3 regions of the Cupriavidus sp. SW-Y-13 genome follow, and region 3 is predicted to be linked to each of the others. Evidence: predicted binding sites of a transcription regulator. Region 3 holds the regulator's gene; each other region holds the start of a gene.
The links. Region 3 encodes sigma-54, which starts transcription at its own class of promoters, with help from an activator protein. Its sites were predicted from a motif close to TGGCANGNAANCTGCTTT; they were not measured.
Positions count from the first base shown of each region.

Region 1: GA566_RS33330 (pilin) is a predicted target of sigma-54. The motif match lies at 5,375-5,392, and genes of this name have one in related genera.
Region 2: GA566_RS23940 (nitrate- and nitrite sensing domain-containing protein) is a predicted target of sigma-54. The motif match lies at 1,426-1,443, and genes of this name have one in related genera.

Region 1 is NZ_WHLX01000002.1:1,575,247-1,583,131, forward strand. Features, by position in the region: gene GA566_RS22625 (MgtC/SapB family protein) at 1-37, shown strand, start outside; gene GA566_RS22630 (GAF domain-containing protein) at 233-736, opposite strand; gene GA566_RS22635 (tripartite tricarboxylate transporter substrate binding protein) at 733-1,710, opposite strand; gene GA566_RS22640 (gamma-glutamyltransferase family protein) at 1,751-3,580, opposite strand; gene GA566_RS22645 (LysR family transcriptional regulator) at 3,710-4,663, shown strand; gene GA566_RS22650 (YnfA family protein) at 4,868-5,185, shown strand; gene GA566_RS33330 (pilin) at 5,446-5,901, shown strand; gene GA566_RS22660 (tripartite tricarboxylate transporter substrate-binding protein) at 5,968-6,963, opposite strand; gene GA566_RS22665 (acyl-CoA dehydrogenase family protein) at 7,022-7,885, opposite strand, start outside.
Region 2 is NZ_WHLX01000002.1:1,869,378-1,877,262, reverse strand. Features, by position in the region: gene GA566_RS23950 (FecR domain-containing protein) at 1-791, opposite strand, end outside; gene GA566_RS23945 (sigma-70 family RNA polymerase sigma factor) at 835-1,338, opposite strand; gene GA566_RS23940 (nitrate- and nitrite sensing domain-containing protein) at 1,480-2,787, shown strand; gene GA566_RS23935 (formate/nitrite transporter family protein) at 3,075-3,887, shown strand; gene GA566_RS23930 (bifunctional protein-serine/threonine kinase/phosphatase) at 3,921-5,657, shown strand; gene GA566_RS23925 (diguanylate cyclase) at 5,853-7,022, shown strand; gene GA566_RS23920 (DUF3300 domain-containing protein) at 7,152-7,885, shown strand, end outside.
Region 3 is NZ_WHLX01000001.1:379,057-386,941, reverse strand. Features, by position in the region: gene lptC (LPS export ABC transporter periplasmic protein LptC) at 1-464, shown strand, start outside; gene lptA (lipopolysaccharide transport periplasmic protein LptA) at 532-1,191, shown strand; gene lptB (LPS export ABC transporter ATP-binding protein) at 1,223-2,023, shown strand; gene GA566_RS01805 (RNA polymerase factor sigma-54) at 2,157-3,638, shown strand; gene hpf (ribosome hibernation-promoting factor, HPF/YfiA family) at 3,689-4,042, shown strand; gene ptsN (PTS IIA-like nitrogen regulatory protein PtsN) at 4,523-4,978, shown strand; gene hprK (HPr(Ser) kinase/phosphatase) at 5,038-6,009, shown strand; gene GA566_RS01785 (PsiF family protein) at 6,191-6,526, shown strand; gene rapZ (RNase adapter RapZ) at 6,692-7,612, shown strand; gene GA566_RS01775 (LON peptidase substrate-binding domain-containing protein) at 7,695-7,885, shown strand, end outside.

The sequences.
Region 1 (7,885 bases), on a different contig from region 3:
GAGTCAGGCGTTCTGGAGTGCCAGTACGTCGGATTGAACGCCGAAGGCGTTCGCTATGCGCTTGTTGTCTCCCCTCTCCCGCAGATATGCGCTCCCCTCTCCCGCTTGCGGGAGAGGGGTTGGGGGAGAGGGCTGGAGGTTCTGCTTGCCGATGTTGTCGCAATTTTCACCGCTGGCCCTCTCCCCCGCCCCTCTCCCACTGCGCGGGAGAGGGGAGAAAACAAGCGGGTATTCAGCGTCCAGCCACCGCCCCCACCACCATCTGCCCCAGCATCCGCAACGCCGTCAAATCCTCACCCGTCCAAGCGTCCACGCCAGCCAGGTAATTGAACGTCCCGATCACCCGGCCACCATGACACAGCGGCACATTCACCACGCCGTTCAACCCCAGCTCCCGGATGACCGCGATGTCGTCGAAGACGGCAGCCAGCGCCTCGTCGCCCTCACCAACAAAGACCTCGCCACGCACGAGCAACTGACGCGTCCAGGCCGTGTCACCCTTGATCTTCTTGCCGCCGACCGGATAGGCAAGCGGGTCCGACGACCAGAGGCGTTCGATCTCGCCACTGTCCGCATGCCACGCATTGATCGTGAGCAGGCCGGGCCCGACAATCTCCAGCGTGGCCTGTCCCACCGCATCCATCACGGCCTCGGGAGTGGCCGCACCGCGCAGGCGATCGAACAGCGGATGCAGATGCGTCTGCCAATGGCCCAGCGTATCGACGCTTGCCATCATTCCCCCTGGATGCCGAGTTCCTTGATCAGCTTGCCGTAGCGCACGGCATCGTGGCGCAGGATCTTGCCGAATTCCTGCGGCGTCGATGTCGCGGTTTCCACGCCGATGCCATCCATCTTGGCCTTGACCTCGGGCAGCGACATCACGCGGTTGATTTCCGAATTCAGCTTTGCCACCAGCGGTGCGGGCATGTTCTTCGGACCGAACGCGCCGTACCACACGGCCAGTTCATAGCCGGGAATCGTTTCGCCGACGGTCGGCACGTTCGGCAGCAGCGGCGAGCGCTTGGCCTCCGTCACGGCCAGCAGCTTGAGCTTGCCGGCCTTCACGTGCGGCAGCGTCTGCGTGCCCGCCGAGAACAGCAGTTGCGTTTGGCCCGCCACCGTATCCACTACAGCGGGCGCACCGCCCTTGTACGGTACGTGCAGCATCTGCACGCCAGCCATCTTCTCGAACAGCACGGCGCTCAGGTGATTGGTCGAACCAGGACCGGCGCTCGCATAGGCCAGCTTGCCGGGATTGGCCTTGGCGTAGGCGATCAGTTCCTTGACGTTGTTCGCCGGCACCGACGGGTTCACGACCATCGTGTTGGTCACGTAGGCCAGCAGACCCAGCGGCGTGAAATCGTCCACGCCCTTGAACGGCATGTTGGCCATCAGCGCCGGGTTCATTGCGTGCGTGCTCATCGAACCGACGAGCAGCGTGTAGCCATCGGGCTGCGCACGCGCGACCATGGCCGAACCGATGTTGCCCGAGGCACCAGGCTTGTTGTCGACGATCACCGGCTGGCCCAGCGATTTGGTCAGGTGCTCGGACAGCACGCGCGCGAGGATATCGGTGGAGCCGCCAGCCGCCCAGGGCACGATCAGCGTGATGGGCTTGGTTGGATACGCATCGGCCGCGCCGGCGAGGCCGGCGAACGATGCGGACAAAGCAGTCACGCCGCACAGCAGCGCCTTGAATACGGACTTCATGATGCAACTCCCCTTCTGTCTTCAGCGTTGTAGTAATCCTTCAGCGGCCCACGGCATAGCCCTGCATGCCGCGCGCATTGGCACCGGCGCGCAGCACCAGCCGGCCCTTTGCATCGCGCTCGCGCGTGCACGCAGACATGCGGCCTTCGGACCAGTCTTCTCCTACGCGAACTTCGTGCCCGCGTGCGCGCAGCGCATCGATGGTCTGCGCGGGCATGCGGCCTTCGACGGTGATGCGGTTCAGCGTGGTCTGGCGCGGCCAGAACGATTGCGGGAAGTGGTCCACGTGCCAGGCCGGTGCGTCGATGGCTTCCTGCAGGTTCATGCCGTGTACGGCGTGGCGCATGAAGAAAGCCAGCGACCATTGGTCCTGCTGGTCGCCGCCGGGCGTGCCGAACACCATGTACGGTTCGCCATCGCGCAGGCACATCGATGGCGACAACGTGGTGCACGGACGTTTGCCCGGTGCCAGCGTATTGGGCAGACCCGGTTCGAGCCACGTCATCTGCAAGCGCGTATTCAGCGCGAAGCCGAGCGACGGAATCGTCGGGCTCGACGACAGCCAGCCGCCTGACGGCGTGGCCGCCACCATGTTGCCGTGTCGGTCGATCACGTCGATATGGCAGGTATCGCCGACAAAGACTTCACGCTCCGCCCATTCCGCCACCGGTGGCAGCGCGGCGAAGGTGGGCTCTCCAATGCCGAAGCGCGTATCGGCAGCCGCCAGCGTGCGCTCGGCCACGGCAAGATCCGGCATGCGCGGTGCTTTGCCACCCAGCGTGCCGGGCAGCATCGTCGGCATGGCGCGGTCACCGATCAACGCGGCGCGCGACGCCAGATAGTGCGGATTCAGCAGTGCGCCAAGGTGACTGTCTTCGAACAGCGGATCGCCATACCACGCGGCGCGATCGGCCATGGCCAGCTTGGCGGCCTCGGCGATCTTGTGCACGAACTCGGGCGAAGTGGGTGCGTGGGCTTCAAGACCTGCATGGCGCAGCATGCCGAGTTGCTGCAGGAAGACCGGGCCCTGGCTCCAGATATCGCACTTGGCCACGGCGTAGCGGCCGAAGTCGAGCGTGGGCGGCGTTTCCACCACGGGCCGCCAGTTCGCCATGTCGTCATAGCGCAGCAGGCCGGTGTGCTTCTCGCCCGTGGTGTCGCGCACGGGCGTGTCCTTGCAATAGGCGTCGATGGCTTCGGCCACGAAGCCGCGATACCAGCCATCCATCGCGGCATCGATCTGGCCGGTACGGGTATCGCTCTTGGACTGCGCGGTCTCGACGATGCGCGTGTAGGTATCGGCCAGCACCGGCAGCGTGTGCAACGCACCGGGGCGCGGCACCTTGCCATCGGGCAACCAGGTTTGCGCGGAACTGTGCCACTCGTCACGGAACAGCGACTGCACGGCGAGGATGGCTTGCGAGATGCGCGGCACCAGTGGAAAGCCGTCTCGCGCATAGCCGATGGCCGGTGCCAGCACATCGGCCACGGACCACGTGCCGTGATCGCGCAACATCGTCATCCATGCGCCAAACGCGCCAGGCACCGTGGCGGGCATCAGGCCGATGCCGGGCATCATCTCCATGCCCTGCGCGCGCAGTGCTTCCGGATCAGCCAGCGCCGGCGCCGGACCCTGCCCGCAGACCGAGCGCATCGCGCGCTCGCGCTCGTTCCAGAACAGAATCGGCACTTCGCCGCCCGGACCGTTCAGGTGCGGCTCCACCACTTGCAGCACGAAACCAGCCGCCACGGCGGCGTCGAAGGCATTGCCGCCCTTCTCCAGCACACCCATCGCGGTTTGCGTGGCCAACCAGTGCGTGGAGGCAGCAACGCCGAACGTGCCGACGATCTCGGGGCGTGTCGTGAACATGGGTGAATGACTCCTGTTGCAGGCAATTGACTTGTGATTCGAGTATAGGCAGGGAAAATAACTGCCAAGATCGAATAACTTATCGTTGCATTACCATGCGGTTATACGACTTTGCTGATTCGCGCCCCCATGCCCATCGCTACTGACAAGCTGCTGCACCAGATCGTGTCGCGCCTGCGCCTGCGGCATTTGCCGTTGCTGCTGGCGCTGGAGCGTCAACGTTCGATCTCGCGTGTCGCCGCCGAGCTGAACCTGTCGCAGCCCGCCGTGACCAAGGCGTTGCGCGAGATCGAAGACATCTTCATGACGCCGCTGTTCGCGCGCACGCGCAACGGACTGGAGCCGACCGCCACGGGCGACGCGGTTCTCGCCCATGCGCGCACGACATTGGCCGATGCCGATGCATTGGGCCGCCAACTGGCCGTGATCGAGGCGGGCGGGCGCGGACGACTGCGGCTCGGCGTGATTCCCTACACGGCCCGCGCGGTACTCGATGCCGCGCTGGCCTATGGGCTGGGACAGTCGCCGCGTATCTCGGTGCTGGTGCGCGAAGGCACCACCGACGAACTCGTCAACGCGCTGCGCGGACACGAACTCGATTGCGTGATCGCGCGCTCGTTCTACGTGACTGGCGAGGACATCATGCAGCAGCCGCTGTATCGGGAAGAACCCGTGCTCGTGGTACCGTCGCAGGCGCAAGCGCGGCTGACGCGCGCTGGACTCGACTGGAAACGGCTGGCCGAACTCGACTGGATTTTGCCGCCCCCGCACACGCCGGTTCGCCGCACCATCAATACGATGTTCGCTGTTGCCGGCGTGGCACCGCCGCTGCCCATCGTCGAAACCTACTCGATCAAGCCGATGGCTACGCTGTTGCGTAGCCAGCCCGACACCATCACCATAGTGCCGCGTGCCGTGGCGGCGGAACTGGCTGAGTTGGGCGATGCGGCAACGCTGCCGTTTTCGCTGAGCTGGGATTTGCCTTCGGTGGGGGTGATGTGGCGAAGAGAAGCGGAGGTGAATGAAATGGTGGCGGGGATGGTGGCGGCGTTGCGGGGAGTTTCGCTCCCCTCTTCGTCTTAGCTCCCCTCTCCCGCAGGGCGGGAGAGGGGTTGGGGGAGAGGGCTGGAGGTTCTGCTTGCCAACCACACCGAAATTTGCACCGCTGGCCCTCTCCCCCGCCCCTCTCCCGCTCGCGGGAGAGGGGAGAAAACCAAGGGATGCGGGAGAGGGGAGAAAACCAGTGGTCGAATCTGGAATCGCAAAACGCATCAAACATCAACACGCATGAAAACCGTATCCCTCTACTTCCTCACCGCCCTCGCCGAAATCCTCGGCTGTTACCTGCCCTACCTCTGGCTGCGCCAGAACGGCAGCCCATGGCTCTTGCTTCCCGGCGCCGTCTCGCTCGCCGTCTTTGCCTGGCTGCTCACGCTGCATCCCGACGCCTCGGGCCGCGTCTATGCCGCTTACGGCGGTATCTATATAGCGGTCGCCATCGCGTGGCTCTGGCTCGTGGACGGTGTGCGGCCTTCGGTGTGGGATGTGACAGGTGTCACAATCGCCGTCGCCGGCATGGCCGTGATCGTCTTTCAGCCTCGGTAATATCAGATATAAAGGCGATTTACCGATCACTTCCCGCTGACAAAAACCGTCAATTTATGCATCATCCGCCTCACCCCTCGGTCGTGGGGTGACAAATTCCGGCAGATACATTCGCTTACACATGACAAGAAATCTCACATTTCTGTCCTTGAACGCGGCTTGAGCGTCGATTCAGGCGGTTTTTGACCCTGGCACACCTGTTGCTCTATAGATCCCCGACAGCAACACGCTGTTCTCTACAAATTACAGGGGTCAATTCCATGAAAAAAGCACGGATGGGAATCCACCAACGGGTCCAGAAGGGTTTCACGCTGATCGAACTGATGATCGTGGTCGCGATCATCGGTATCCTGGCTGCTATTGCGATTCCGCAATATCAGGATTACGTGGCTAAGTCGCAGCTCAACCGCGCCTTCGGCGAAACGACCGCCTACAAGACGGCAATCGAGGACCAATTGAACCAAGGCAACACGGGCTTCGTTGCGGCCGACATTGGCTATGTTCAATCCTCCTTGTCGACGACTGCGACGACTTTCGTCTACACCGCCGCAACGAATTCCGTTAAGGTCACGGCTACCTTGGATGGCGCCGCCAATTCCGCCATTAAGGGTACGACCATCACTCTGGACCGCACGGGTGCCGGAGCTTGGACGTGTGTCTTGGGCAGCAAGCCGGGGTCGTTCAAGCCGGCTTGGATTCCGGCAGGCTGCACCTAAGCAAATTTTGAGAATAGAGAGAACCCCGGCCTTTCCCCGGGGTTTTTTCTTTTTAGCCCACCACCCTCACCCCACCTCCCCCCGCATCCCAATCCCCTCAATCAACTTCCCATACCGCGCATTCTCAGCCGCCACCATCTGAGCAAACTGCGCCGGCGATTCACTCCTCCTAAGTTCCCCCGCATTCGCCTTCGTCGTCGCATCGAGCTTGCCGCTCGTCTGCAGCGTCGATACCGCATCGAACAGCCGCTTCGTCAGCGCCGCAGGCAATCCAGCCGGTGCAAACAACCCACTCCAGTTATCGAGCACAAACCCAGGCGGGATCGTTTCGCCCAGCGTCGGCACATCCGGAAAGTAGACCGAGCGAGCCGCCGATGACACCGCCAGTGCGCGGATCTGTCCGTTGCGCAGGAACGGCGCCGCCGTCGCCAGCACGGGCATGCCGAACTGGGTCTGGCCGCTGATCATCGCGGTCAGGATTTCGCTGGCGCCCTTGTAGGGGATGTGCACGGCGTTGGTGTGCGTCTGGTGCAGCAGGCTTTCCACGGCGAGGTGCGAGACCGCACCCTTGCCGCCCGAGCCGTAGTTCAGCGCGCCGGGCTTCTGCTTCATCGCATCGATCAGTTCACGGGCCGTCTTGTAAGGCGACGAGGCCGGTACGGCCAGCACCACGGGGCCGCCCGACACCGACGAGATGGCCGTGAAATCCTTGGCCGCGTCGTACGGCGGATCGCGGTACAGGTGGACGTTGATCACGTGCTGGTTGGCCAGCACGCCGAGCGTGTAGCCATCGGGCTCGGCACGCTTCAATGCGCGGGCGCCGATGATGCCGCCTGCGCCGCCGATGTTCTCGACCACCATCGGCTGGCCGAGCATCGGGCCGAGTTCGGCGGTCAGGCTGCGGGCCATCGAATCCGGCGCGGTGCCGGCGATGAACGGCACGATCACGCGGATCGGGCGCGAGGGATAGTTGGCGGAGGGGGCGGCTGCAAAGCCGGTGCGGGATACGATGCCGCCCAGTGCGGCAGCGCCCGTCGTGGCAAGCCACTGACGTCGGTTCATGTCTGGTCTCCTGTTATGGCCGGCGCGCGGTCTGATGCCGCGTCGTCGTGGGTCTTGGTCAGGCCGAAGCGGGGTCGAGGATGGCCTTGGCGATGGTGTTGCGCTGGATCTCGCTGGTACCCGTGAAGATGCGGAACATCCGCAGCTTGCGCCAGGTCTGCTCCACGGGATGGCCGCGCGTCACGCCGAGGTTGCCGTGAATCTGCACCGCCTTGTCGGCCACTTCGAAGCAGCGCTCGGAGACGAACAGCTTGCACGCCGCCGCCTTCATGCGCAGGTCCGCGCCGGCATCGGCCAGCAGCGCGGTCTGGGCGATCATGCTTTCGCACGCCCACAACGCCGCCGCCATATCGGCCAGCATATGCTGGATGGCCTGAAAGCGCGCAATAGGTCCACCGAACTGGCGACGCTGCCCCGCATATTCCACCGATGCCTCGTACGCACGCATCGCCAGCCCCAGCATCGACGGGCAATGCAGCAGCCGGTTCACATTGATGCGCGACATGCCCAGCTTGAACCCCCTGCCCTCGCCGCCGAAGATGTTGGCGCGCGGCACGCGCACGTTCTCGAAATGGATGTCCGCGTCGATATGCTGGCCCGACATCGGCACATACTCGGTGCTCACCGTCACGCCGGGCAAGTCGAGGTCCACCAGCACCGCCGTGATCGATGGCGGCGTGGTCGAGGCATCCGTCACGCACATCACGATGGCGAAGTCTGCAAACGGTGCGCCGCTGATGTAGTGCTTCGTGCCGTTGATGACGAGTTCGTCGCCATCCACCACGGCGCTCGTGCGGATGCTTTGCGCGTCGGAGCCCGAGTGCGGCTCGGTCAGCGCGAAGCACGTGGATTTCTGGCCGCGAATCACGGGTTCGAAGTAACGCGCCACCTGATCGGCCGTGGCGTACTTCAGCATATTGCC
Region 2 (7,885 bases), on a different contig from region 3:
GTGTCGAGCCGCATGTCGTAGACGGCCAGCATGCCCTGCGTCCAGGAGATGTCAGTGGTGTCTGCCACGTCGAGCGCATCGATATGCAGGCGCGTGAAGCGCGTGCGTTGCCCCGCCTGCAGCACGGTGACGATATCGGGCGCATCGGCGGGCCGCACTTCCACCGCGCCTTGCTGCACGCTCACGGCGGTCATGCGGTCTTCCTGCCGCACGGTGAAGCGCGTACCGAGCGCGCGCAACATGCCCTGTGCAGTGGCCACGCGGAACGGTCGATGGCTCGGATCTGCAGCGGTGTCGATCGCAATCGCGCCGGCACGTAGCGTGACAAGACGCTGCGTGGCACTGAAATCGATGGCGATGGCCGTACCGGTGTCGAGATCGACGACGGTGCCATCGTCCAGCCGAACCTGGCGACGTTCGCCGATGCCGGTCACATGATCGGCGCCCCAGGTTTCCATCGGCATCGCACGTTGAAGCTGCCACGCGCCGGTGCAGGCGAGCGTGGCCAGTGCCAGCGTCATGGCGCGGCGACGGCCAGGATTCGACGGCGGACGGCCCAGCGTCGAATGCGCCACGGAAGCCGGCACATTGCCAAGCGCGGCGGAGAACGTATGCAGGTGCTGCCATGCGCGTTCATGATCGGGATGTTCGGCGCGCCATCGCGCGCAGGCCGCTTGCGTGTGCGCGGTCACCTCGGGTCCCATCAGCGCGACCATCCACGCCGTTGCACGCATCGTGATGGCGGTGGCAATGGGCGGATGCGGCGAAGCGGGGAGCGCGGTCTGGATCATGCGGGGGCGAGTGCGAGTGTGGCGATGGGAGGCGGTGGACGCTTCAGGCAGCGAAGCAGCACAGGTGCAGCGCCTTGACGATATGGCGCTGCACGGTGGCAATCGATATCGACAACTCGGCGGCGATCTCGGCTTGCGGCATGCCATCGATCTGGAACAGCAAGAAGGCGCGGCGCACGGCAGCAGGCAGCGAGGATAGGCGGCGATCGATCTCGATCAGCGCTTCCAGAATCAGTGCGCGCGTCTCGGGATCGGGCGCTTCGGCTTCGGGCAGGGCAGCCAGGGCTTCGAGGTAGGCGGCTTCCAGTTGCTGGCGGCGATAGAAGTTGCTGACGATGCCGCGCGCCACGGTGGCGAGGAAGGCACGCGGCTCGCGCGCCGCTACTGGCGTTTCGCGCGAAAGCAGCCGAAGGAACGTGTCATGTGCCAGGTCCGCCGCGTCACCCGCACTGCCGACACGCCGGCGCAACCATCCCTTCAGCCAGCCATGATGGTCGGCATATAGCGTATGGATTTCGTCGGTGAGCGGGCGCTCGGCGGTGGGCATGCAGCGGACAGGCAGCGCAACGGAAAGAGCGACATTGTAGTTCTAAATGATAATGAGTCGCAATATCGATTGATGCTGTTGTGGCCGTGGCACAGAGCTTGCAGAAAGACATCACCCCCGCAACTTCGCCACACCGCTTCGATGGCCTTATCCGCGTCTCAACTCGTTCTCCACGCCAAGCAGCTTGAAATCGAGGCCGTGCGCCTGATGGCGAGCCGGGTGGAGCTGGCGGACCTGATCGGCCAGTTGATTCACACGCTGCAGCGCGAGCGTGGGGCAAGCAGTGTGTTCCTCGCGTCGGGCGGACAGCGGATGGCGATGGAACGCGAGGCAGCCATGGCGGAGTCGATCCGAATCGAACAGCGGCTGGGCGAGCGCTTTGCCAGTCAGCTCGATGCGTCGCACAAGGGCAGCGCCTCGATGGTGACGTTGATGGCCTGGGTGCAACTGGATTTGGCTACGCTTGCCGGCCTGCGCGCCAGCATCGGCCAGTGCCAGGCCAGCGCGCTCGATGCCGTGGCGGTGTTCAGCCGCCTGATCGCCGCATTGCTCGAACTGATTTTTCATCTGGCCGATGTGGCGATGTACCCCGGCATCTCTCGACCGCTGGTGGCATTTGTCTATCTGCTACAGGGCAAGGAAGCCGCCGGGCAGGAGCGTGCCGTGGGGGCGCAGATGTTTGCCTCGGGCACCTGCACGGAGATTCAGCAACAGCGCGTGCTGCATCTGCTCGAGGCGCAGCGCCGCAGCTTCCGCGTGATGGAGCAGTTTGCCGATCCGCCGCTGCTGGCAGCCTGGCAGGGCCAGTCGCGCGGCCCTGCCGTGGCCGACCTCGAACAGTTGCGGCACGTGCTGCTGACGGCGACATCGGGTGCTGCGCTCGACGCCGAGCGCAGTGAGCGATGGTTCGAGGTCTGCAGTCAGGTGATTGCCGGCATGTGGCGGCTGCAGATGCAACTGGTGCAGGAGCTGCGCGCCGCGTGCGAGGCCGAGATCGAGTCGTCGCAGGCCGATCTGCAGGATTCGGCGGGTTTGCTGCGGCGCTTGCTCGACAACCCGCCGCCGCACACGCATGCGGTGGAGTTGTTCTTCGACGCGGCCGGACATCCCGACGCCGCACCCGTGTTGCCCGGCATGCCCAGCGACGCATCGGGCAGTGCGGACTCCGCGACGGTGGCATCACTCAAGGGACTGCTGCAGAAGCAGGCCGCACGCCTCACACGTACCGAAGTGGAACTCGATGCCGCGCGGCGCGCGCTCAAGGAGCGCAAGGTGATCGAGCGTGCCAAGACAGCGCTGATGGCGCGTACCGGGATGAGCGAGGACGAAGCCTTTCGCACGCTGCAGAAGGCGGCGATGGATAACAACCGGCGCCTGGCCGATGTGGCGGAAGCCACACTGGCACTGCCGGACATCGCGCTACCACCGTTGCCCGGGGGGCCTGACTGAAGTTCGCGGCTTGAGCGCACCACGATTGACGCTGCGCGTGCGGCGTGACCCGCGTGCGCACCAAAATCGGGCCGATTGTGCACCGCAACGGGGGCGAGGGTTTGCCGCCCTGCAGGCATTGCCCGGTTCTGCCATGGGCACGGTTCGTGCGACGCAACAGACAAAATCAAGTGGTCAAGGATGACGACGTCCTGTCCCGCGCGGTGAGCCACCGTGGGGAGAGGGGCGTCGTTTTTTTTTTGCCTTGCCCGAATGCCTGTCCGCCAACGAGAAAACGAGGAAATTCCATGGCCTATCTCGCCCCCGCCGAGTTCGTGACCAAGATGGTCGATGCCGGAGAGTCGAAGTTGCTGATGTCCACGCGCGATACGCTGATCCGCGCGTACATGGCTGGTGCCATTCTTGCCCTGTCCGCCGCGTTCGCGGTGACCATCACCGTCAATACCGGCAATGCACTGGTCGGCGCGCTGCTGTTTCCGGTGGGCTTCTGCATGCTGTACCTGATGGGATTCGATCTGCTGACGGGCGTGTTCACGCTCGCGCCGCTGGCCGTGCTCGATCGTCGTGCGGGCGCCACTTGGGGCGGCGTGCTGCGCAACTGGTCGCTCGTCTTCCTCGGCAATCTTGGCGGCGCGATCACCGTGGCCCTGTTCATGGCCATCATCTTCACCTTCGGCTTCTCCGAAGCCCCTAACGCGGTGGGCCAGAAGATCGGCCATATCGGCGAGGGCCGTACGCTGGGCTACGCCGCACACGGCGCCGCCGGCATGCTGACGCTGTTCATCCGCGCCGTGATGTGCAACTGGATGGTGTCCACGGGCGTAGTAGCTGCAATGATGTCGACGTCGGTGTCGGGCAAGGTCATTGGCATGTGGATGCCGATCACGCTGTTCTTCTACATGGGCTTCGAGCATTCCATCGTGAACATGTTCCTGTTCCCGTCGGGCCTGATGCTGGGCGGCAACTTCACGATCATGGACTACATGATCTGGAACGAGATCCCCACCGTGCTCGGCAACCTTGTGGGCGGTCTGACCTTCGTGGGCGCCACACTGTACAGCACGCACTACAAGACGGCCCCCAAGCGCGTGATCGGCTGAGATTCCGGCTGAACTCCCGCTGATCGTCCTCGCATGCGCGGCACGCTTTCGATCACCGTCGGCCAGCATTCCGATGCAGGTCGGAAAGCGGTCAACCAGGATTTCCATGGCGTGACGCAGCCGGCCGGGCAGCAGCGCATGACCAAGGGCATCGTGCTGGCGCTGGCCGATGGCATCAGTTCCAGCGCGGTGAGCCAGGTGGCCAGCGCCGCGGCCGTGCGGACGTTCCTCGAGGATTATTACTGCACGTCCGAGGCGTGGACGGTGCGGCGCGCGGCGCAACGCGTGCTGGCTGCGGTCAACGCATGGCTCTACGCGCAGACGATCCGCAGCGACGCGCGCTTCGATGCGGATCGTGGCTACGTCTGCACGTTCAGCGCGCTGATCTTCAAGGCGCGCGAGGCCCATGTGCTGCACTTGGGCGATGCGCGCATCTATCGCCTGCACCCCCAGCGGCTCGAACAACTCACGGACGATCATCGCGTGCGGGTGTCGTCCGCCGAGTCGTACCTGAGCCGCGCGCTGGGCGCCGGGCCTGCCATCGAAATCGACTACCGCAGTTGGGAGGTGGAGCCGGGCGAGATCTACCTGCTGGCCACCGATGGCGCCTACGAACACCTCGACGCCGCCGATGTGCATCGTGCGCTGGGCACTCATGGCGAGGATCTGGACGCGGCAGCGCGCATGCTGGTGGATACGGCCATCGAACGCGGCAGCCAGGACAACGTCACACTGCAGATCGCGCGCATCGATGACCTGCCGGACCTCGACGCGCCCGGCGTGCTTGCGCATGGCGAGCGGCTGGCGTTGCCGCCGCCGCTGACCCCGCGCATGCAGTTCGAGGGTTACACCATCGTCAGGGAGATCCACACCAGCGCGCGCAGCCATGTGTATCTCGCGGTGGATGATGACAATGGCCGCTACGTGGCATTGAAGACCCCTGCTGTGGATCGCCATGACGATGCCGCGCATCTCGACGGATTCCTGCTTGAAGAATGGGTGGCGCGACGCATCGACAGCCAGCACGTACTGCGCCCCCATACCGTGGAACGGCCGCGCCGCTACCTCTACGTGGCGATGGAATACGTGGAGGGGCAGACGCTGGCGCAGTGGATGATCGACCATCGCGCGCCCGCCCTGGACGAGGTGCGTGCCATCGTCAATCAGATCGCGGCAGGGCTGCGCGCGTTTCATCGGCGCGAGATGCTGCATCAGGACCTGCGTTCGGAGAACGTCATCATTGATCGCGCCGGCACGGCCAGGATCATGGATTTCGCCACCGTTCATGTAGCGGGGCTGGCAGAGGGCACGCGCCATCCGCTGGCCATCATGCCGGTGGGCACGCTGCAGTACGCGGCGCCCGAGTACTTTTTGGGCGAGGGTGGCACGCCGGCGTCCGATCTCTACTCGCTGGCCGTGCTGGCCTACCAGATGCTGACCGGACAACTCCCTTACGGATTGCAGGTGACGCAGGTGCGCAGCCGGGCCGATCTGCGGCGGCTGCGTTACGTGCCGCTGCGCGAGCGGCGTGCCGACCTGCCGCAGTGGGTGGACGGCGTACTACGCCGCGCGCTGCATCCCAATGCCGCGCAACGGCACGAGGCGCTGTCCGAGTTCGTCGAGGCCCTGCGTGCGCCGGGGCGCGATGCGCTGCAACGCCTGACGCCCCCACTGATCGAACGCCATCCGCTGCGGTTCTGGCAGGCGCTCTCGCTCGGCTTGGCCGTGATGGTCGTGCTGCTGCTCGGTTTGCGCGCGGCAGGCGTCTAGACAGGCACCTGATACGTCTCCCCTCGCAAGTTGCCCCTCATGAGTGGGGCAGAACGGCCGTTAGCCATGCTATCTCTTCCTGCGGAGTGCGCCCGGCAAGGCAGCAACCGCCCGAGATACGCGAAAACCACCCGGTTTCCCACGTAGAATGCGGCTGGCCGCCGTGATGTATCGGCGCACTGTTTTGTCATCTGGATGCCTGTCGATCTCGCCACTCTTTATTTCCTAGCCATTGGCACACTGCTGGCCAGCGCCGGCATGATGTTCTGGGAGTTCCGGACCCACCCCACGCGCAGCCGCGAACTGCGCATCCTGGCGTCCGGCTTTGCCACGCTTGCCGTGGGCTGCACGGCAGTCCTGTTCCGCCGCGAACTGCCCGGCGCGCTCGGCTCCGCCCTGAGCAACCTGATCATTCTGAGCGGCTACCTGCTGGTGCTGGCCGGCGTGGCCGCACTGAGCGGGCGGCAGCATCGCAAGGGATCGCTTGCCTTGCTGGCCGGCATGGCCGGTATCTGGGCGGTCTGGGGATCACAGTGGCTCGACGTGATCTGGGCGCATGTGAGCGCCTTGCCGATTGCCGCCATCGCCGCCATGACGGCGTGGGAAATGCATCGGTGCCGCACGCTGAAGTCACGCGCGCAGCACATCGTCGTGGCGGTGACGAGCTTGCACGCCGTTCTGTACGCGGGCCGCGCGCTGGTGCTGCCATGGTTCGTCGCCGACTATCCCGGCATCCTCGCGCTCTCCAGCAAGATCACCATCTACGAAGGCGTGCTGTATTCGGTCATCCTGCCGATGACGCTGCTGAAGCTGATCCGCGATGAAACGCACGGGCAGTTATTGCGCGAGTCGCAGACGGATTACCTGACGCGCCTCGGCAATCGCCGCTGGTTCTTCGAGCAAGGCGCGCGCGAACTCGACGGTGCGCGCGGACGCGGACCCGTCGCGGTGCTCGCCTTCGACCTCGACCATTTCAAGTCGATCAACGACCGGCACGGCCACCAGCGTGGGGACGAGGTCTTGAAGTCTTTCGCGGAAACCGCGCGCGATGTGCTGGGGTCGGATACGTTGCTGGCCCGCATCGGTGGGGAGGAGTTTGCCGCGCTGCTGTGCGGCGGCAACGCACGCCGTGCTCGGGCGTTGGGCGAAGCCGTGGCCGCACGGTTTGCTGCGACGGCTTCCCATCGCAGCGACAGCGCCGGGATTCTCGCCACCGTCAGTATCGGACTGGCCCAGTACGACCAAGACGTGCCGACCCTCTCCGAAGGCCTGGCCGCCGCTGACCGCGCGTTGTATCGGGCGAAGTCGCTGGGCGGCAACCGGCTGGAAACTGCCGCGGACCCTCTCCCCTCCCTGACCGGCTGAACGCCGGGTATCGAAACGCCCTATTGGACCAAGGGTCCATTGCCGCTCTCGGCACTGCCATCTATATGTTCTGCACGGCACCGGTTGCAGGATCTGCATGGCGGTGCGCGATTCCTGGGGAGGAACGCCATGACGGCTGGCGGCGCGCGGTATCCACGGCAGGCCTGGCCTACGGCTGTTGCCGCAGTGCTGGCGTGCGGCCTGGCGTGGCTGCTGGCCGGCGTCGGCCATGCGCATGCGCAAACGGCACCGCCGCAGTCTGCGCAGACCTCCACTACGACCCCATCCGCCCCGGCTTTCAAGCCCGAGGAGCTGGAAGCACTTGTGGCGCCCATCGCGCTGTATCCCGATTCCGTGCTGTCGCAGGTGCTGATGGCTTCGACCTATCCGCTGGAAATCGTGCAGGCCGCGCGCTGGCAGAAGGCCAACGCGAAACTGAAGGGCGATGCGGCCGTCAAGGCTGTGCAAGACCAGCCGTGGGATGTCAGCGTGAAATCGCTGGTGGCGTTTCCGCAGGTGCTGGAGCCGCTGAACGACAAGCTCGACTGGACGCAGAAACTGGGCGATGCCTTCCTGGCACAGGAAAAGGATGTGCTCGCAGCGGTGCAGCGACTGCGCGCGAAGGCCCAGGCATCGGGCAACCTGAAATCGAACGAGCAGCAGAACGTGACGGTGCAACCCGCCGCGCAGGGCGCCACGACGCAGACCATCGTGATCCAGCCTTCGAACCCGGAAGTGATCTACGTGCCGGCCTACAACCCTACGGTGGTGTACGGCAGTTGGGGCTATCCGTCGTATCCGCCGTACTACTGGCCACCGTATCCGGCGTACTACCCGGGCGCTGCATTGATGACGGGCTTTGC
Region 3 (7,885 bases):
AACGGTTCTCGGCCACGGAACTGGCTGCGGATGGCACGACCAAGATCCGCTTCACCGGAGTGAAGATGGTCCACTTCGAGGATGACCAGACCTACGACGTGACCAAGCCGGCCATGCGTGCCTTCCAGCCGGACCGCCCGCCCGTGACCGCCAACGCCAATCGCGGCGTCATGAACGCCGAGGGCACGATCATCGACCTTTACGGCAACGCCGTGATCGTGCGGCAGGCCGGCGTGGATCCGTCGAAGGATCCGCGCATGACCGCCACGTCGCAATACTTCCAGCTGCTCGTCAATGACGACATCGTCAAGACAGACAAGAACGTGGAGCTGACGCGCGGACCTTCGGTCATGACGGCCAACGGGCTGATCTTCAACAACGTCACCCGCGAAGTACAATTGCTGGGCAACGTACGCGGCACGATCGTCATGAACCCGCCGCAGGGGCAGGCCAGGACCCAGTGACACCCGGCTGGCAGGCTCGTCCTGCCGCATCGCCTGGCCGCCTTCCCTATCTCATCATTTGCCAAACATGACTGCATCCCTGTCGACATCGTCCTGTCGCCGCCCGGCGCCCGCCCGATTGACGGCCCTAGCCGCCCTCGGACTCGCGCTCGCCATGAGCATGGTCCAGCCCGCTTTTGCCGAGCGCGCGGACCAGGCCAAGCCCCTCGTGCTCGAAGCGGACAATGCCAGCTACGATGACGTCAAGCAGATCTACACCCTCACCGGCAACGTGGTGCTGACCAAGGGCACGATGGTGCTGAAATCCGACGCTGCCGAACTGCGCACGGACCCCGAGGGCTACCAGTACGCCATTGCCACGTCCAAGCCGGGCCGCCAGGCGTACATCCGCCAGAAGCGCGACGGCGTGGACGAATACATCGACGGCTGGGGCGACCGCATCGAATACGATGGCAAGACCGAGGTCAACAAGCTGATCGGCCATGCCCGCGCGGCACGTGTCTCGGGCGTCGGCGCCAAGATCCTCGACGAAATCCGCGGCGCCGTGATCACCTATGACAGCCGCAACGAGTACTACACCGCCACCGGCGGCGACAACAACACCACCGCGGGCAACCCGTCGGGCCGCGTACGCGCCGTGCTGTCGCCGCGCGCCGATGCCAGCGCCCCCGCCGCGAGCGGCGCCCCGCTGGACCTGAAGCCGTCCACGGCCCCGGCCAAGCCCTGAAACACAGCCCCTTCTATCGCCTCCGTATCCGATGAACGACTCCGCCACCCTCGCCTCCCCTGCCGCCTCTTCCGCTGCGAGCGTCCGCACCGACAGCAGCACGCTGGTCGTCCGCCATCTGAAGAAACGCTACGGCACGCGCACGGTGGTCAAGGATGTGTCGCTCGACGTCAAGAGCGGTGAAGTGGTGGGCCTGCTGGGTCCGAACGGCGCGGGCAAGACCACATCGTTCTACATGATCGTGGGGCTGGTGGCACTCGACGAAGGCGACATCGTGCTGGACGACAAGCACATCAGCGGCCTTGCGATCCACGAGCGCGCGCGCATGGGCCTGTCCTATCTGCCGCAGGAAGCGTCGGTCTTCCGCAAGCTCAATGTCGAGGAAAACATCCGCGCCGTGCTGGAGCTGCAGGTGGAAAACGGCAAGTCGCTGACCAAGGCCGAGATCGACCGCCGGCTCGACTCCCTGCTGGACGACCTGCAGATCGCGCACCTGCGCAACAACCCGGCACTGTCGTTGTCGGGCGGTGAGCGCCGCCGGGTGGAAATTGCCCGCGCGCTCGCGTCGTCGCCGCGTTTCATCCTGCTGGACGAACCGTTTGCCGGTGTGGACCCTATCGCCGTGGGCGAAATCCAGCGGATCGTGAGTTTCCTGAAGGCCCGCAACATTGGCGTGCTGATTACCGACCACAATGTTCGCGAGACGCTGGGCATCTGCGACCACGCGTACATCATCAGCGAAGGTACGGTGCTGGCATCCGGCCTGCCAGAGGAAATCATCGCCAACGAATCTGTGCGCCGCGTCTATCTGGGCGAGAATTTCCGCATGTGATGCGTGCGGTGCGGCAATTTCTGCCCACGCTGCACACCGTTTTTCCAAAGCCGTTTCCGATCACGCAAGGTTGGGCGATAGGTTCTAGCAAATTCCGTTCCAACAACGGAAAGATGCGCATAGAATAGGTCGCATGAAACCTTCGCTTCAGCTCCGCCTCTCCCAGCATCTGGCCCTGACCCCGCAGCTGCAACAGTCGATCCGGCTGTTGCAGCTTTCCACGCTGGAACTGCAGCAGGAAGTGGAGCAGGCGCTGACGGAAAATCCGTTGCTCGAGCGCGAGAACGACTGGCTGGATAGTCCGCTGCGCGTGGCCGCGGACGGCTCGGTCAACCTCCAGACCGCACCGGCACCCGCACCGGCCGAACCCCAGGCCAACGGCACCGAACGTGCCGATGGCGCGGCGGGTGGCGAAGAGGAAAACTACAACGATACCGGCAGCGAGGACTACGGCAACGACTGGAGCCTCGACGACTTCGCGCGACGCCCGCAAGGCGACGAAGACGAGAAGACGCCGATGCAACTGCGCGACGCCGATCCGACGCTGCGCGAGTTCCTCATGGAGCAGCTCACGCCACTCAAGATCTCGGTGCGCGACAAGGGCCTGGCCATTTTCCTGATCGAGTCGCTCGACGACGACGGTTACCTGAGCGCCTCGCTCGAGGAAATTTGTTCGGAACTCCCGGAAGAACTCGAGTTCGAAGTGGATGAGGTGCAGGCGATACTTACGCTGCTGCAGAGCTTCGATCCACCCGGTGTCGGGGCACGCAACGCTGCGGAGTGCCTGAGTTTGCAGTTGAAGCGGTTGAAGCACCCGCAGCGCGAACTGGCGCTGACTATCGTCAATCATCATCTGGAACTGCTGGCCGTACGGGATTACACCCGGCTCAAGAAAGCCCTGCAGGTGGACGAAATAGCATTGAAGGCTGCGCACGAATTGATCCGCTCCCTCGCACCGTATCCAGGACACGCGTACAGCCGTCCGGAAGCGGACTTCGTGGTGCCGGATGTGTTTGTGCGCAAGAGCGGCAGCGGATGGATCGCGCAGCTCAATCCGGACGTGATGCCGCGCCTGCGCATCAACGATATGTACGCGCAGATTCTGCGCGGTGCGAAGGGCGAGGCAGGGGCTGCCGGACTGCAGCAAAAGCTGCAGGAAGCGCGGTGGCTCATCAAGAACATCCAGCAACGATTCGATACGATCCTGCGGGTGTCGCAGGCGATTGTGGAGCGTCAAAAGAACTTTTTCTCGCACGGGGAAATCGCGATGCGCCCCTTGGTTTTGCGTGAAATTGCCGATACACTGGGTTTACACGAGTCGACCATTTCCCGGGTCACAACGAACAAGTACATGGCCACGCCGATGGGTACTTTCGAGTTGAAGTACTTCTTCGGAAGCCACGTCTCCACGGAGACGGGTGGCGCGGCCTCATCCACGGCTATACGCGCGCTGATCAAGCAACTGATAGGAGCCGAAGACCCCAGGAATCCTCTTTCCGACAGCCGCATCGCCGAACTGCTGGGCGAACAGGGCTTTGTGGTCGCACGCCGCACGGTGGCGAAATATCGCGAAGCATTGAAAATCCCCGCAGTGAATCTCCGCAAGTCTTTGTAGCCGAGCCGTAACCGCCTGCCTGGTGCGGCTCTTTCAGAAGGAGAAGCGCTATGAACTTCAAGATCAGTGGACACCACCTCGACATCACGCCCCCGCTGCGTGAGTATGTGGAAACGAAACTGGAGCGAATTGTCAGACATTTCGATCAGGTCATTGGCGTAAGCGTGCTGCTATCAGTCGACAATCACAAGGAAAAGGACAAGCGTCAGTACGCGGAAATCAATCTGCACCTCAAAGGCAAGGACATCTTCGTCGAAGCCCATCATGAAGACCTGTACGCGGCGATCGACTGTCTGGTCGACAAGCTCGACCGCCAGGTGATCCGCTACAAGGATCGCGTGCAAGGGCATGACCGCGAGGCGGTCAAGTACCAGATGGCCGAAGCGCAGCTACAGCAACAATAACCAGCGCAACGAAACGACAGTTTCAGTTGTCCTGAGAGGACTGACAGTAAGAGAGCAAAGCCGCGCATCTGCGCGGCTTTTTTGATGGGGCGTCCGGTTGCCGCACAACTTTCCATTCCTCACGCGTTACCTCGACACCACTAAGCGACGAATTGATACACCGAAGGTGTTCGCATCTCTCGCATGTCGGTGTATGCTGCACCACAAATCACAGGCAGAACGGTCCCGTCATGCGGAACCGGCGGTGCGCCCTGAAGGCGCACGGGTCGGGCAGTATTTCGGGTGGGCAAACCGGTCGACGACCTCGCGGCGGAAGTCCGCAGGCGCGACGCTGCAGCGCACAAGTGCGTGGCAGCCCTGCTCTATAATGGCCGGACGCTCCAATGCGGGCGACTGGCACCTCAATATCCTGATTGCCCCCAACTCGGCGGGCCGGTCCATGCGCGCCGGCTTGTCACTCGGACTTCTCGTGCATCGCCCATGAATCGTTTGGCCAAACTGCTGCCACCTGGCAACATCCATCTCGACGTCACCGTCACCAGCAAGAAGCGGGTCTTCGAGCAAGCCGGGCTCCTGTTCGAGAACAACCATGGCGTGGCGCGGGCCACTGTTACCGACAACCTCTTTGCGCGCGAGTCCCTGGGTTCCACCGGGCTTGGCGCTGGAGTTGCCATTCCGCACGGCCGCATCAAGGGCCTGAAGCAGCCGCTGGCGGGCTTCATGCGCCTGGCGGAACCCATCCCGTTCGAATCGCCCGATGGCAAGCCGGTCTCGCTGTTGATCTTCCTGCTGGTGCCCGAGCAGGCCACGCAGCAGCATCTGGAAATTCTTTCCGAAATTGCCCAGTTGCTGTCGGACCGCGAAATGCGCGAAGGGCTGGCGACGCTGCCCACGCCGGAAGCCGTCCACCAGTTGCTATCGGACTGGCATCCCTAACGCCGGAATCGCCCGCCGCAGCCCACTGTCCTACCGCCCCCTCCTGAAAGTCATCCCGCATGGAACTCACCGGCGTCACCTCGCAGTCGATCTTCGACGACAACGCAGCAGACATCAAACTGTCGTGGGTCGCCGGCCTTGAAGGTGCGGACCGCGCCTTCGATGTCGAGTTCGCGCGTGAAGCCACCTCCGCGGCGGACCTCGTGGGCCACTTGAACCTGATCCACCCGAACCGGATCCAGGTGCTCGGCAAACCCGAAATCCTTTATTACCAGCGTCTCGACGACGAGCCGCGCAAGCGTCAGATGGGCGAGCTGATCCTGCTCGAGCCGCCCTTCCTGGTCATCGCCGACGGCATGGAGCCGCCGCCCGACCTCGAACTGCGCTGCACGCGTTCGTCCACGCCGCTGTTCACCACGCCGGTATCGTCGGCGGCCGTGATCGATCACCTGCGCCTGTACCTGTCGCGTATCTCGGCACCGCGCGTGACGATGCACGGCGTGTTCCTCGACATCCTCGGCATGGGCGTGCTGATCATGGGCGAATCGGGCCTGGGCAAGAGCGAACTGGGCCTCGAACTGATTTCGCGCGGCCATGGCCTCGTGGCCGACGATGCCGTGGATTTCGTGCGGCTGGGTCCAGACTTCATCGAGGGCCGCTGCCCGCCGCTGCTGCAGAACCTGCTCGAAGTGCGCGGCCTTGGCCTGCTCGATATCAAGACGATCTTCGGTGAAACGGCCGTACGCCGGAAAATGAAGATCAAGCTCGTGGTTCAACTCGTCCGCCGCAACGATGGCGAGTTCGAGCGCCTGCCGCTGGATTCGCAATACCTCGACGTGCTCGGCCTGCCCATCCACATGGTGAAGATCCAGGTGGCAGCCGGTCGAAATCTCGCCGTGCTGGTGGAAGCCGCCGTGCGCAACACGATACTGCGCCTGCGCGGCATCGACACGCTGCGCGACTTCATGGACCGGCAGCGCGCGGCCATGCAAGCCGATGTGGTGTCACGCGGACAGGGCCGGTTGCTCTAGGCATTTTCCGAACATCGCTTTCCCGCAAACGCCCGCTTCATTCAGCGGGCGTTTTCATTTCCTTACAAGCTGGCCTGCCGCTGCGTCAACGGCAGCCGCACACGCGCCGTTTTGTGCTGTAATGGCCGCCATCCCGTTCGGATTGCCCATGAAAGTGTTTTTCCACAGCCAGGAGAGAAGCATGAAGAAACTGATCGCGATGTGTGTGCTGGTGACCCCGCTGTTCGCCACGGCAGCGTTTGCCCAAGGCGCATCGGCTCCGGCTGCGGCCGAGAAATCGGGCAAGACGGCACAACAGGAAAAGATGGCAGCCTGCGCCAAGGCTAACAAGGGCAAGAAGGGCGACGAGTACAAGAAGGCCCAGAGCGAATGCCTGTCCGGCTCTGGCCCGGCCGCCGCAGCCGAGCCGAAAACCCAGCAGGAAAAAATGGCTGCCTGCGCCAAGGCCAACAAGGGCAAGAAGGGCGACGAATACAAGAAGGCGCAGAGCGAGTGCCTGTCGGCCAAACCGGCCTGATCCTGATCCGCCCTGTGGCGGTTCCAGGCGATAAATGGCGAATCGGATGCGGTTCGCCATTTTTCTTAGCATCTGGCGCGTTCTGTCGTTAAATGCCCGCCGCAACCTCCAATCGAGAAGCGCTGTCATGACGCGGCCATCATGCGGTGCTATCCTTGCGTCGCTATGCGGATCATTCTTATCACCGGGATCTCCGGCTCGGGTAAGTCGGTTGCCCTGAACGTTCTGGAAGACGCGGGCTACTACTGCGTCGACAACCTGCCAGCCCAGTTCATCCCCGAACTCGCCACCTATCTGGCCGACCAGGGCTACTCGCACCTGGGCGTGGCCACCGACATTCGCAGCCGCGAATCGCTGGCACGCCTGCCCGATACCGTGCGTGAACTGTCGGCCCAGCATCAGGTGCAGGTGCTGTTCCTGACTGCCAACACCGATGCGCTGGTGCAGCGCTATTCCGAAACACGACGCCGCCATCCGCTCTCGACGCGTGTCGGCAGCGCAAATGGCGGAACAGGGCCGGACAAGGCAGAGGCGGAGGCGGAAGCCGCAACCAGCGATACTTCGCTGATCGAAGCCATCGAGATGGAGCGGGAGCTGTTGAGTCCGCTATCCGAATCGGCCCATCGCATCGATACCAGCAACGTCCGCACCAATACGCTGCGCAGTTGGATCAAGGAACTGATCAGCAGCAACGGTGGCACCGAGAGCGAACCGCTCACGCTGCTGTTCGAATCGTTCGGCTTCAAGCATGGCGTGCCCAGCGATGCCGACATGGTGTTCGATGTCCGCTCGCTGCCCAATCCCTACTACGACCTGGCGCTGCGCCCGCTGACGGGCCGCGATGCACCGGTCGTGGATTTCCTGCAGAGCCAGCCGATGGTGCTGGCGATGGCCGAGGACATCCGCGCCTATGTGGAGAAGTGGCTACCGAGTTTCATTGCCGATAACCGTAGCTACCTGACCGTCGCCATCGGCTGTACGGGCGGGCAGCACCGCTCGGTGTTCATCGCGGAAAGACTCGCCAACTATTTCCGGGCGCATGGTAATGTGCTGGTCAGACACCGCGAAATGGCCTCTGGCGGCTGAGATGCGGTCTTGAGCGGACGGCGCGCCGGGCGTCGTCACGTCACCGTCGCGTTTCTGTCGCGTCATTGGAGCGGCCCTTCGCATGTCGACATCCTCTACCGACACCGCATCCCCACTTCCCATCCTGGATGCGTTGCCACTGTTTCCCCTCAACACGGTCCTGTTCCCCGATGGCCGCCTGCCGCTGCGCGTCTTCGAAAAGCGCTACGTGGACATGGTGCGCAACTGCATGCGGGACGGCACACCGTTCGGCGTCTGCCTGATTGCCAGCGG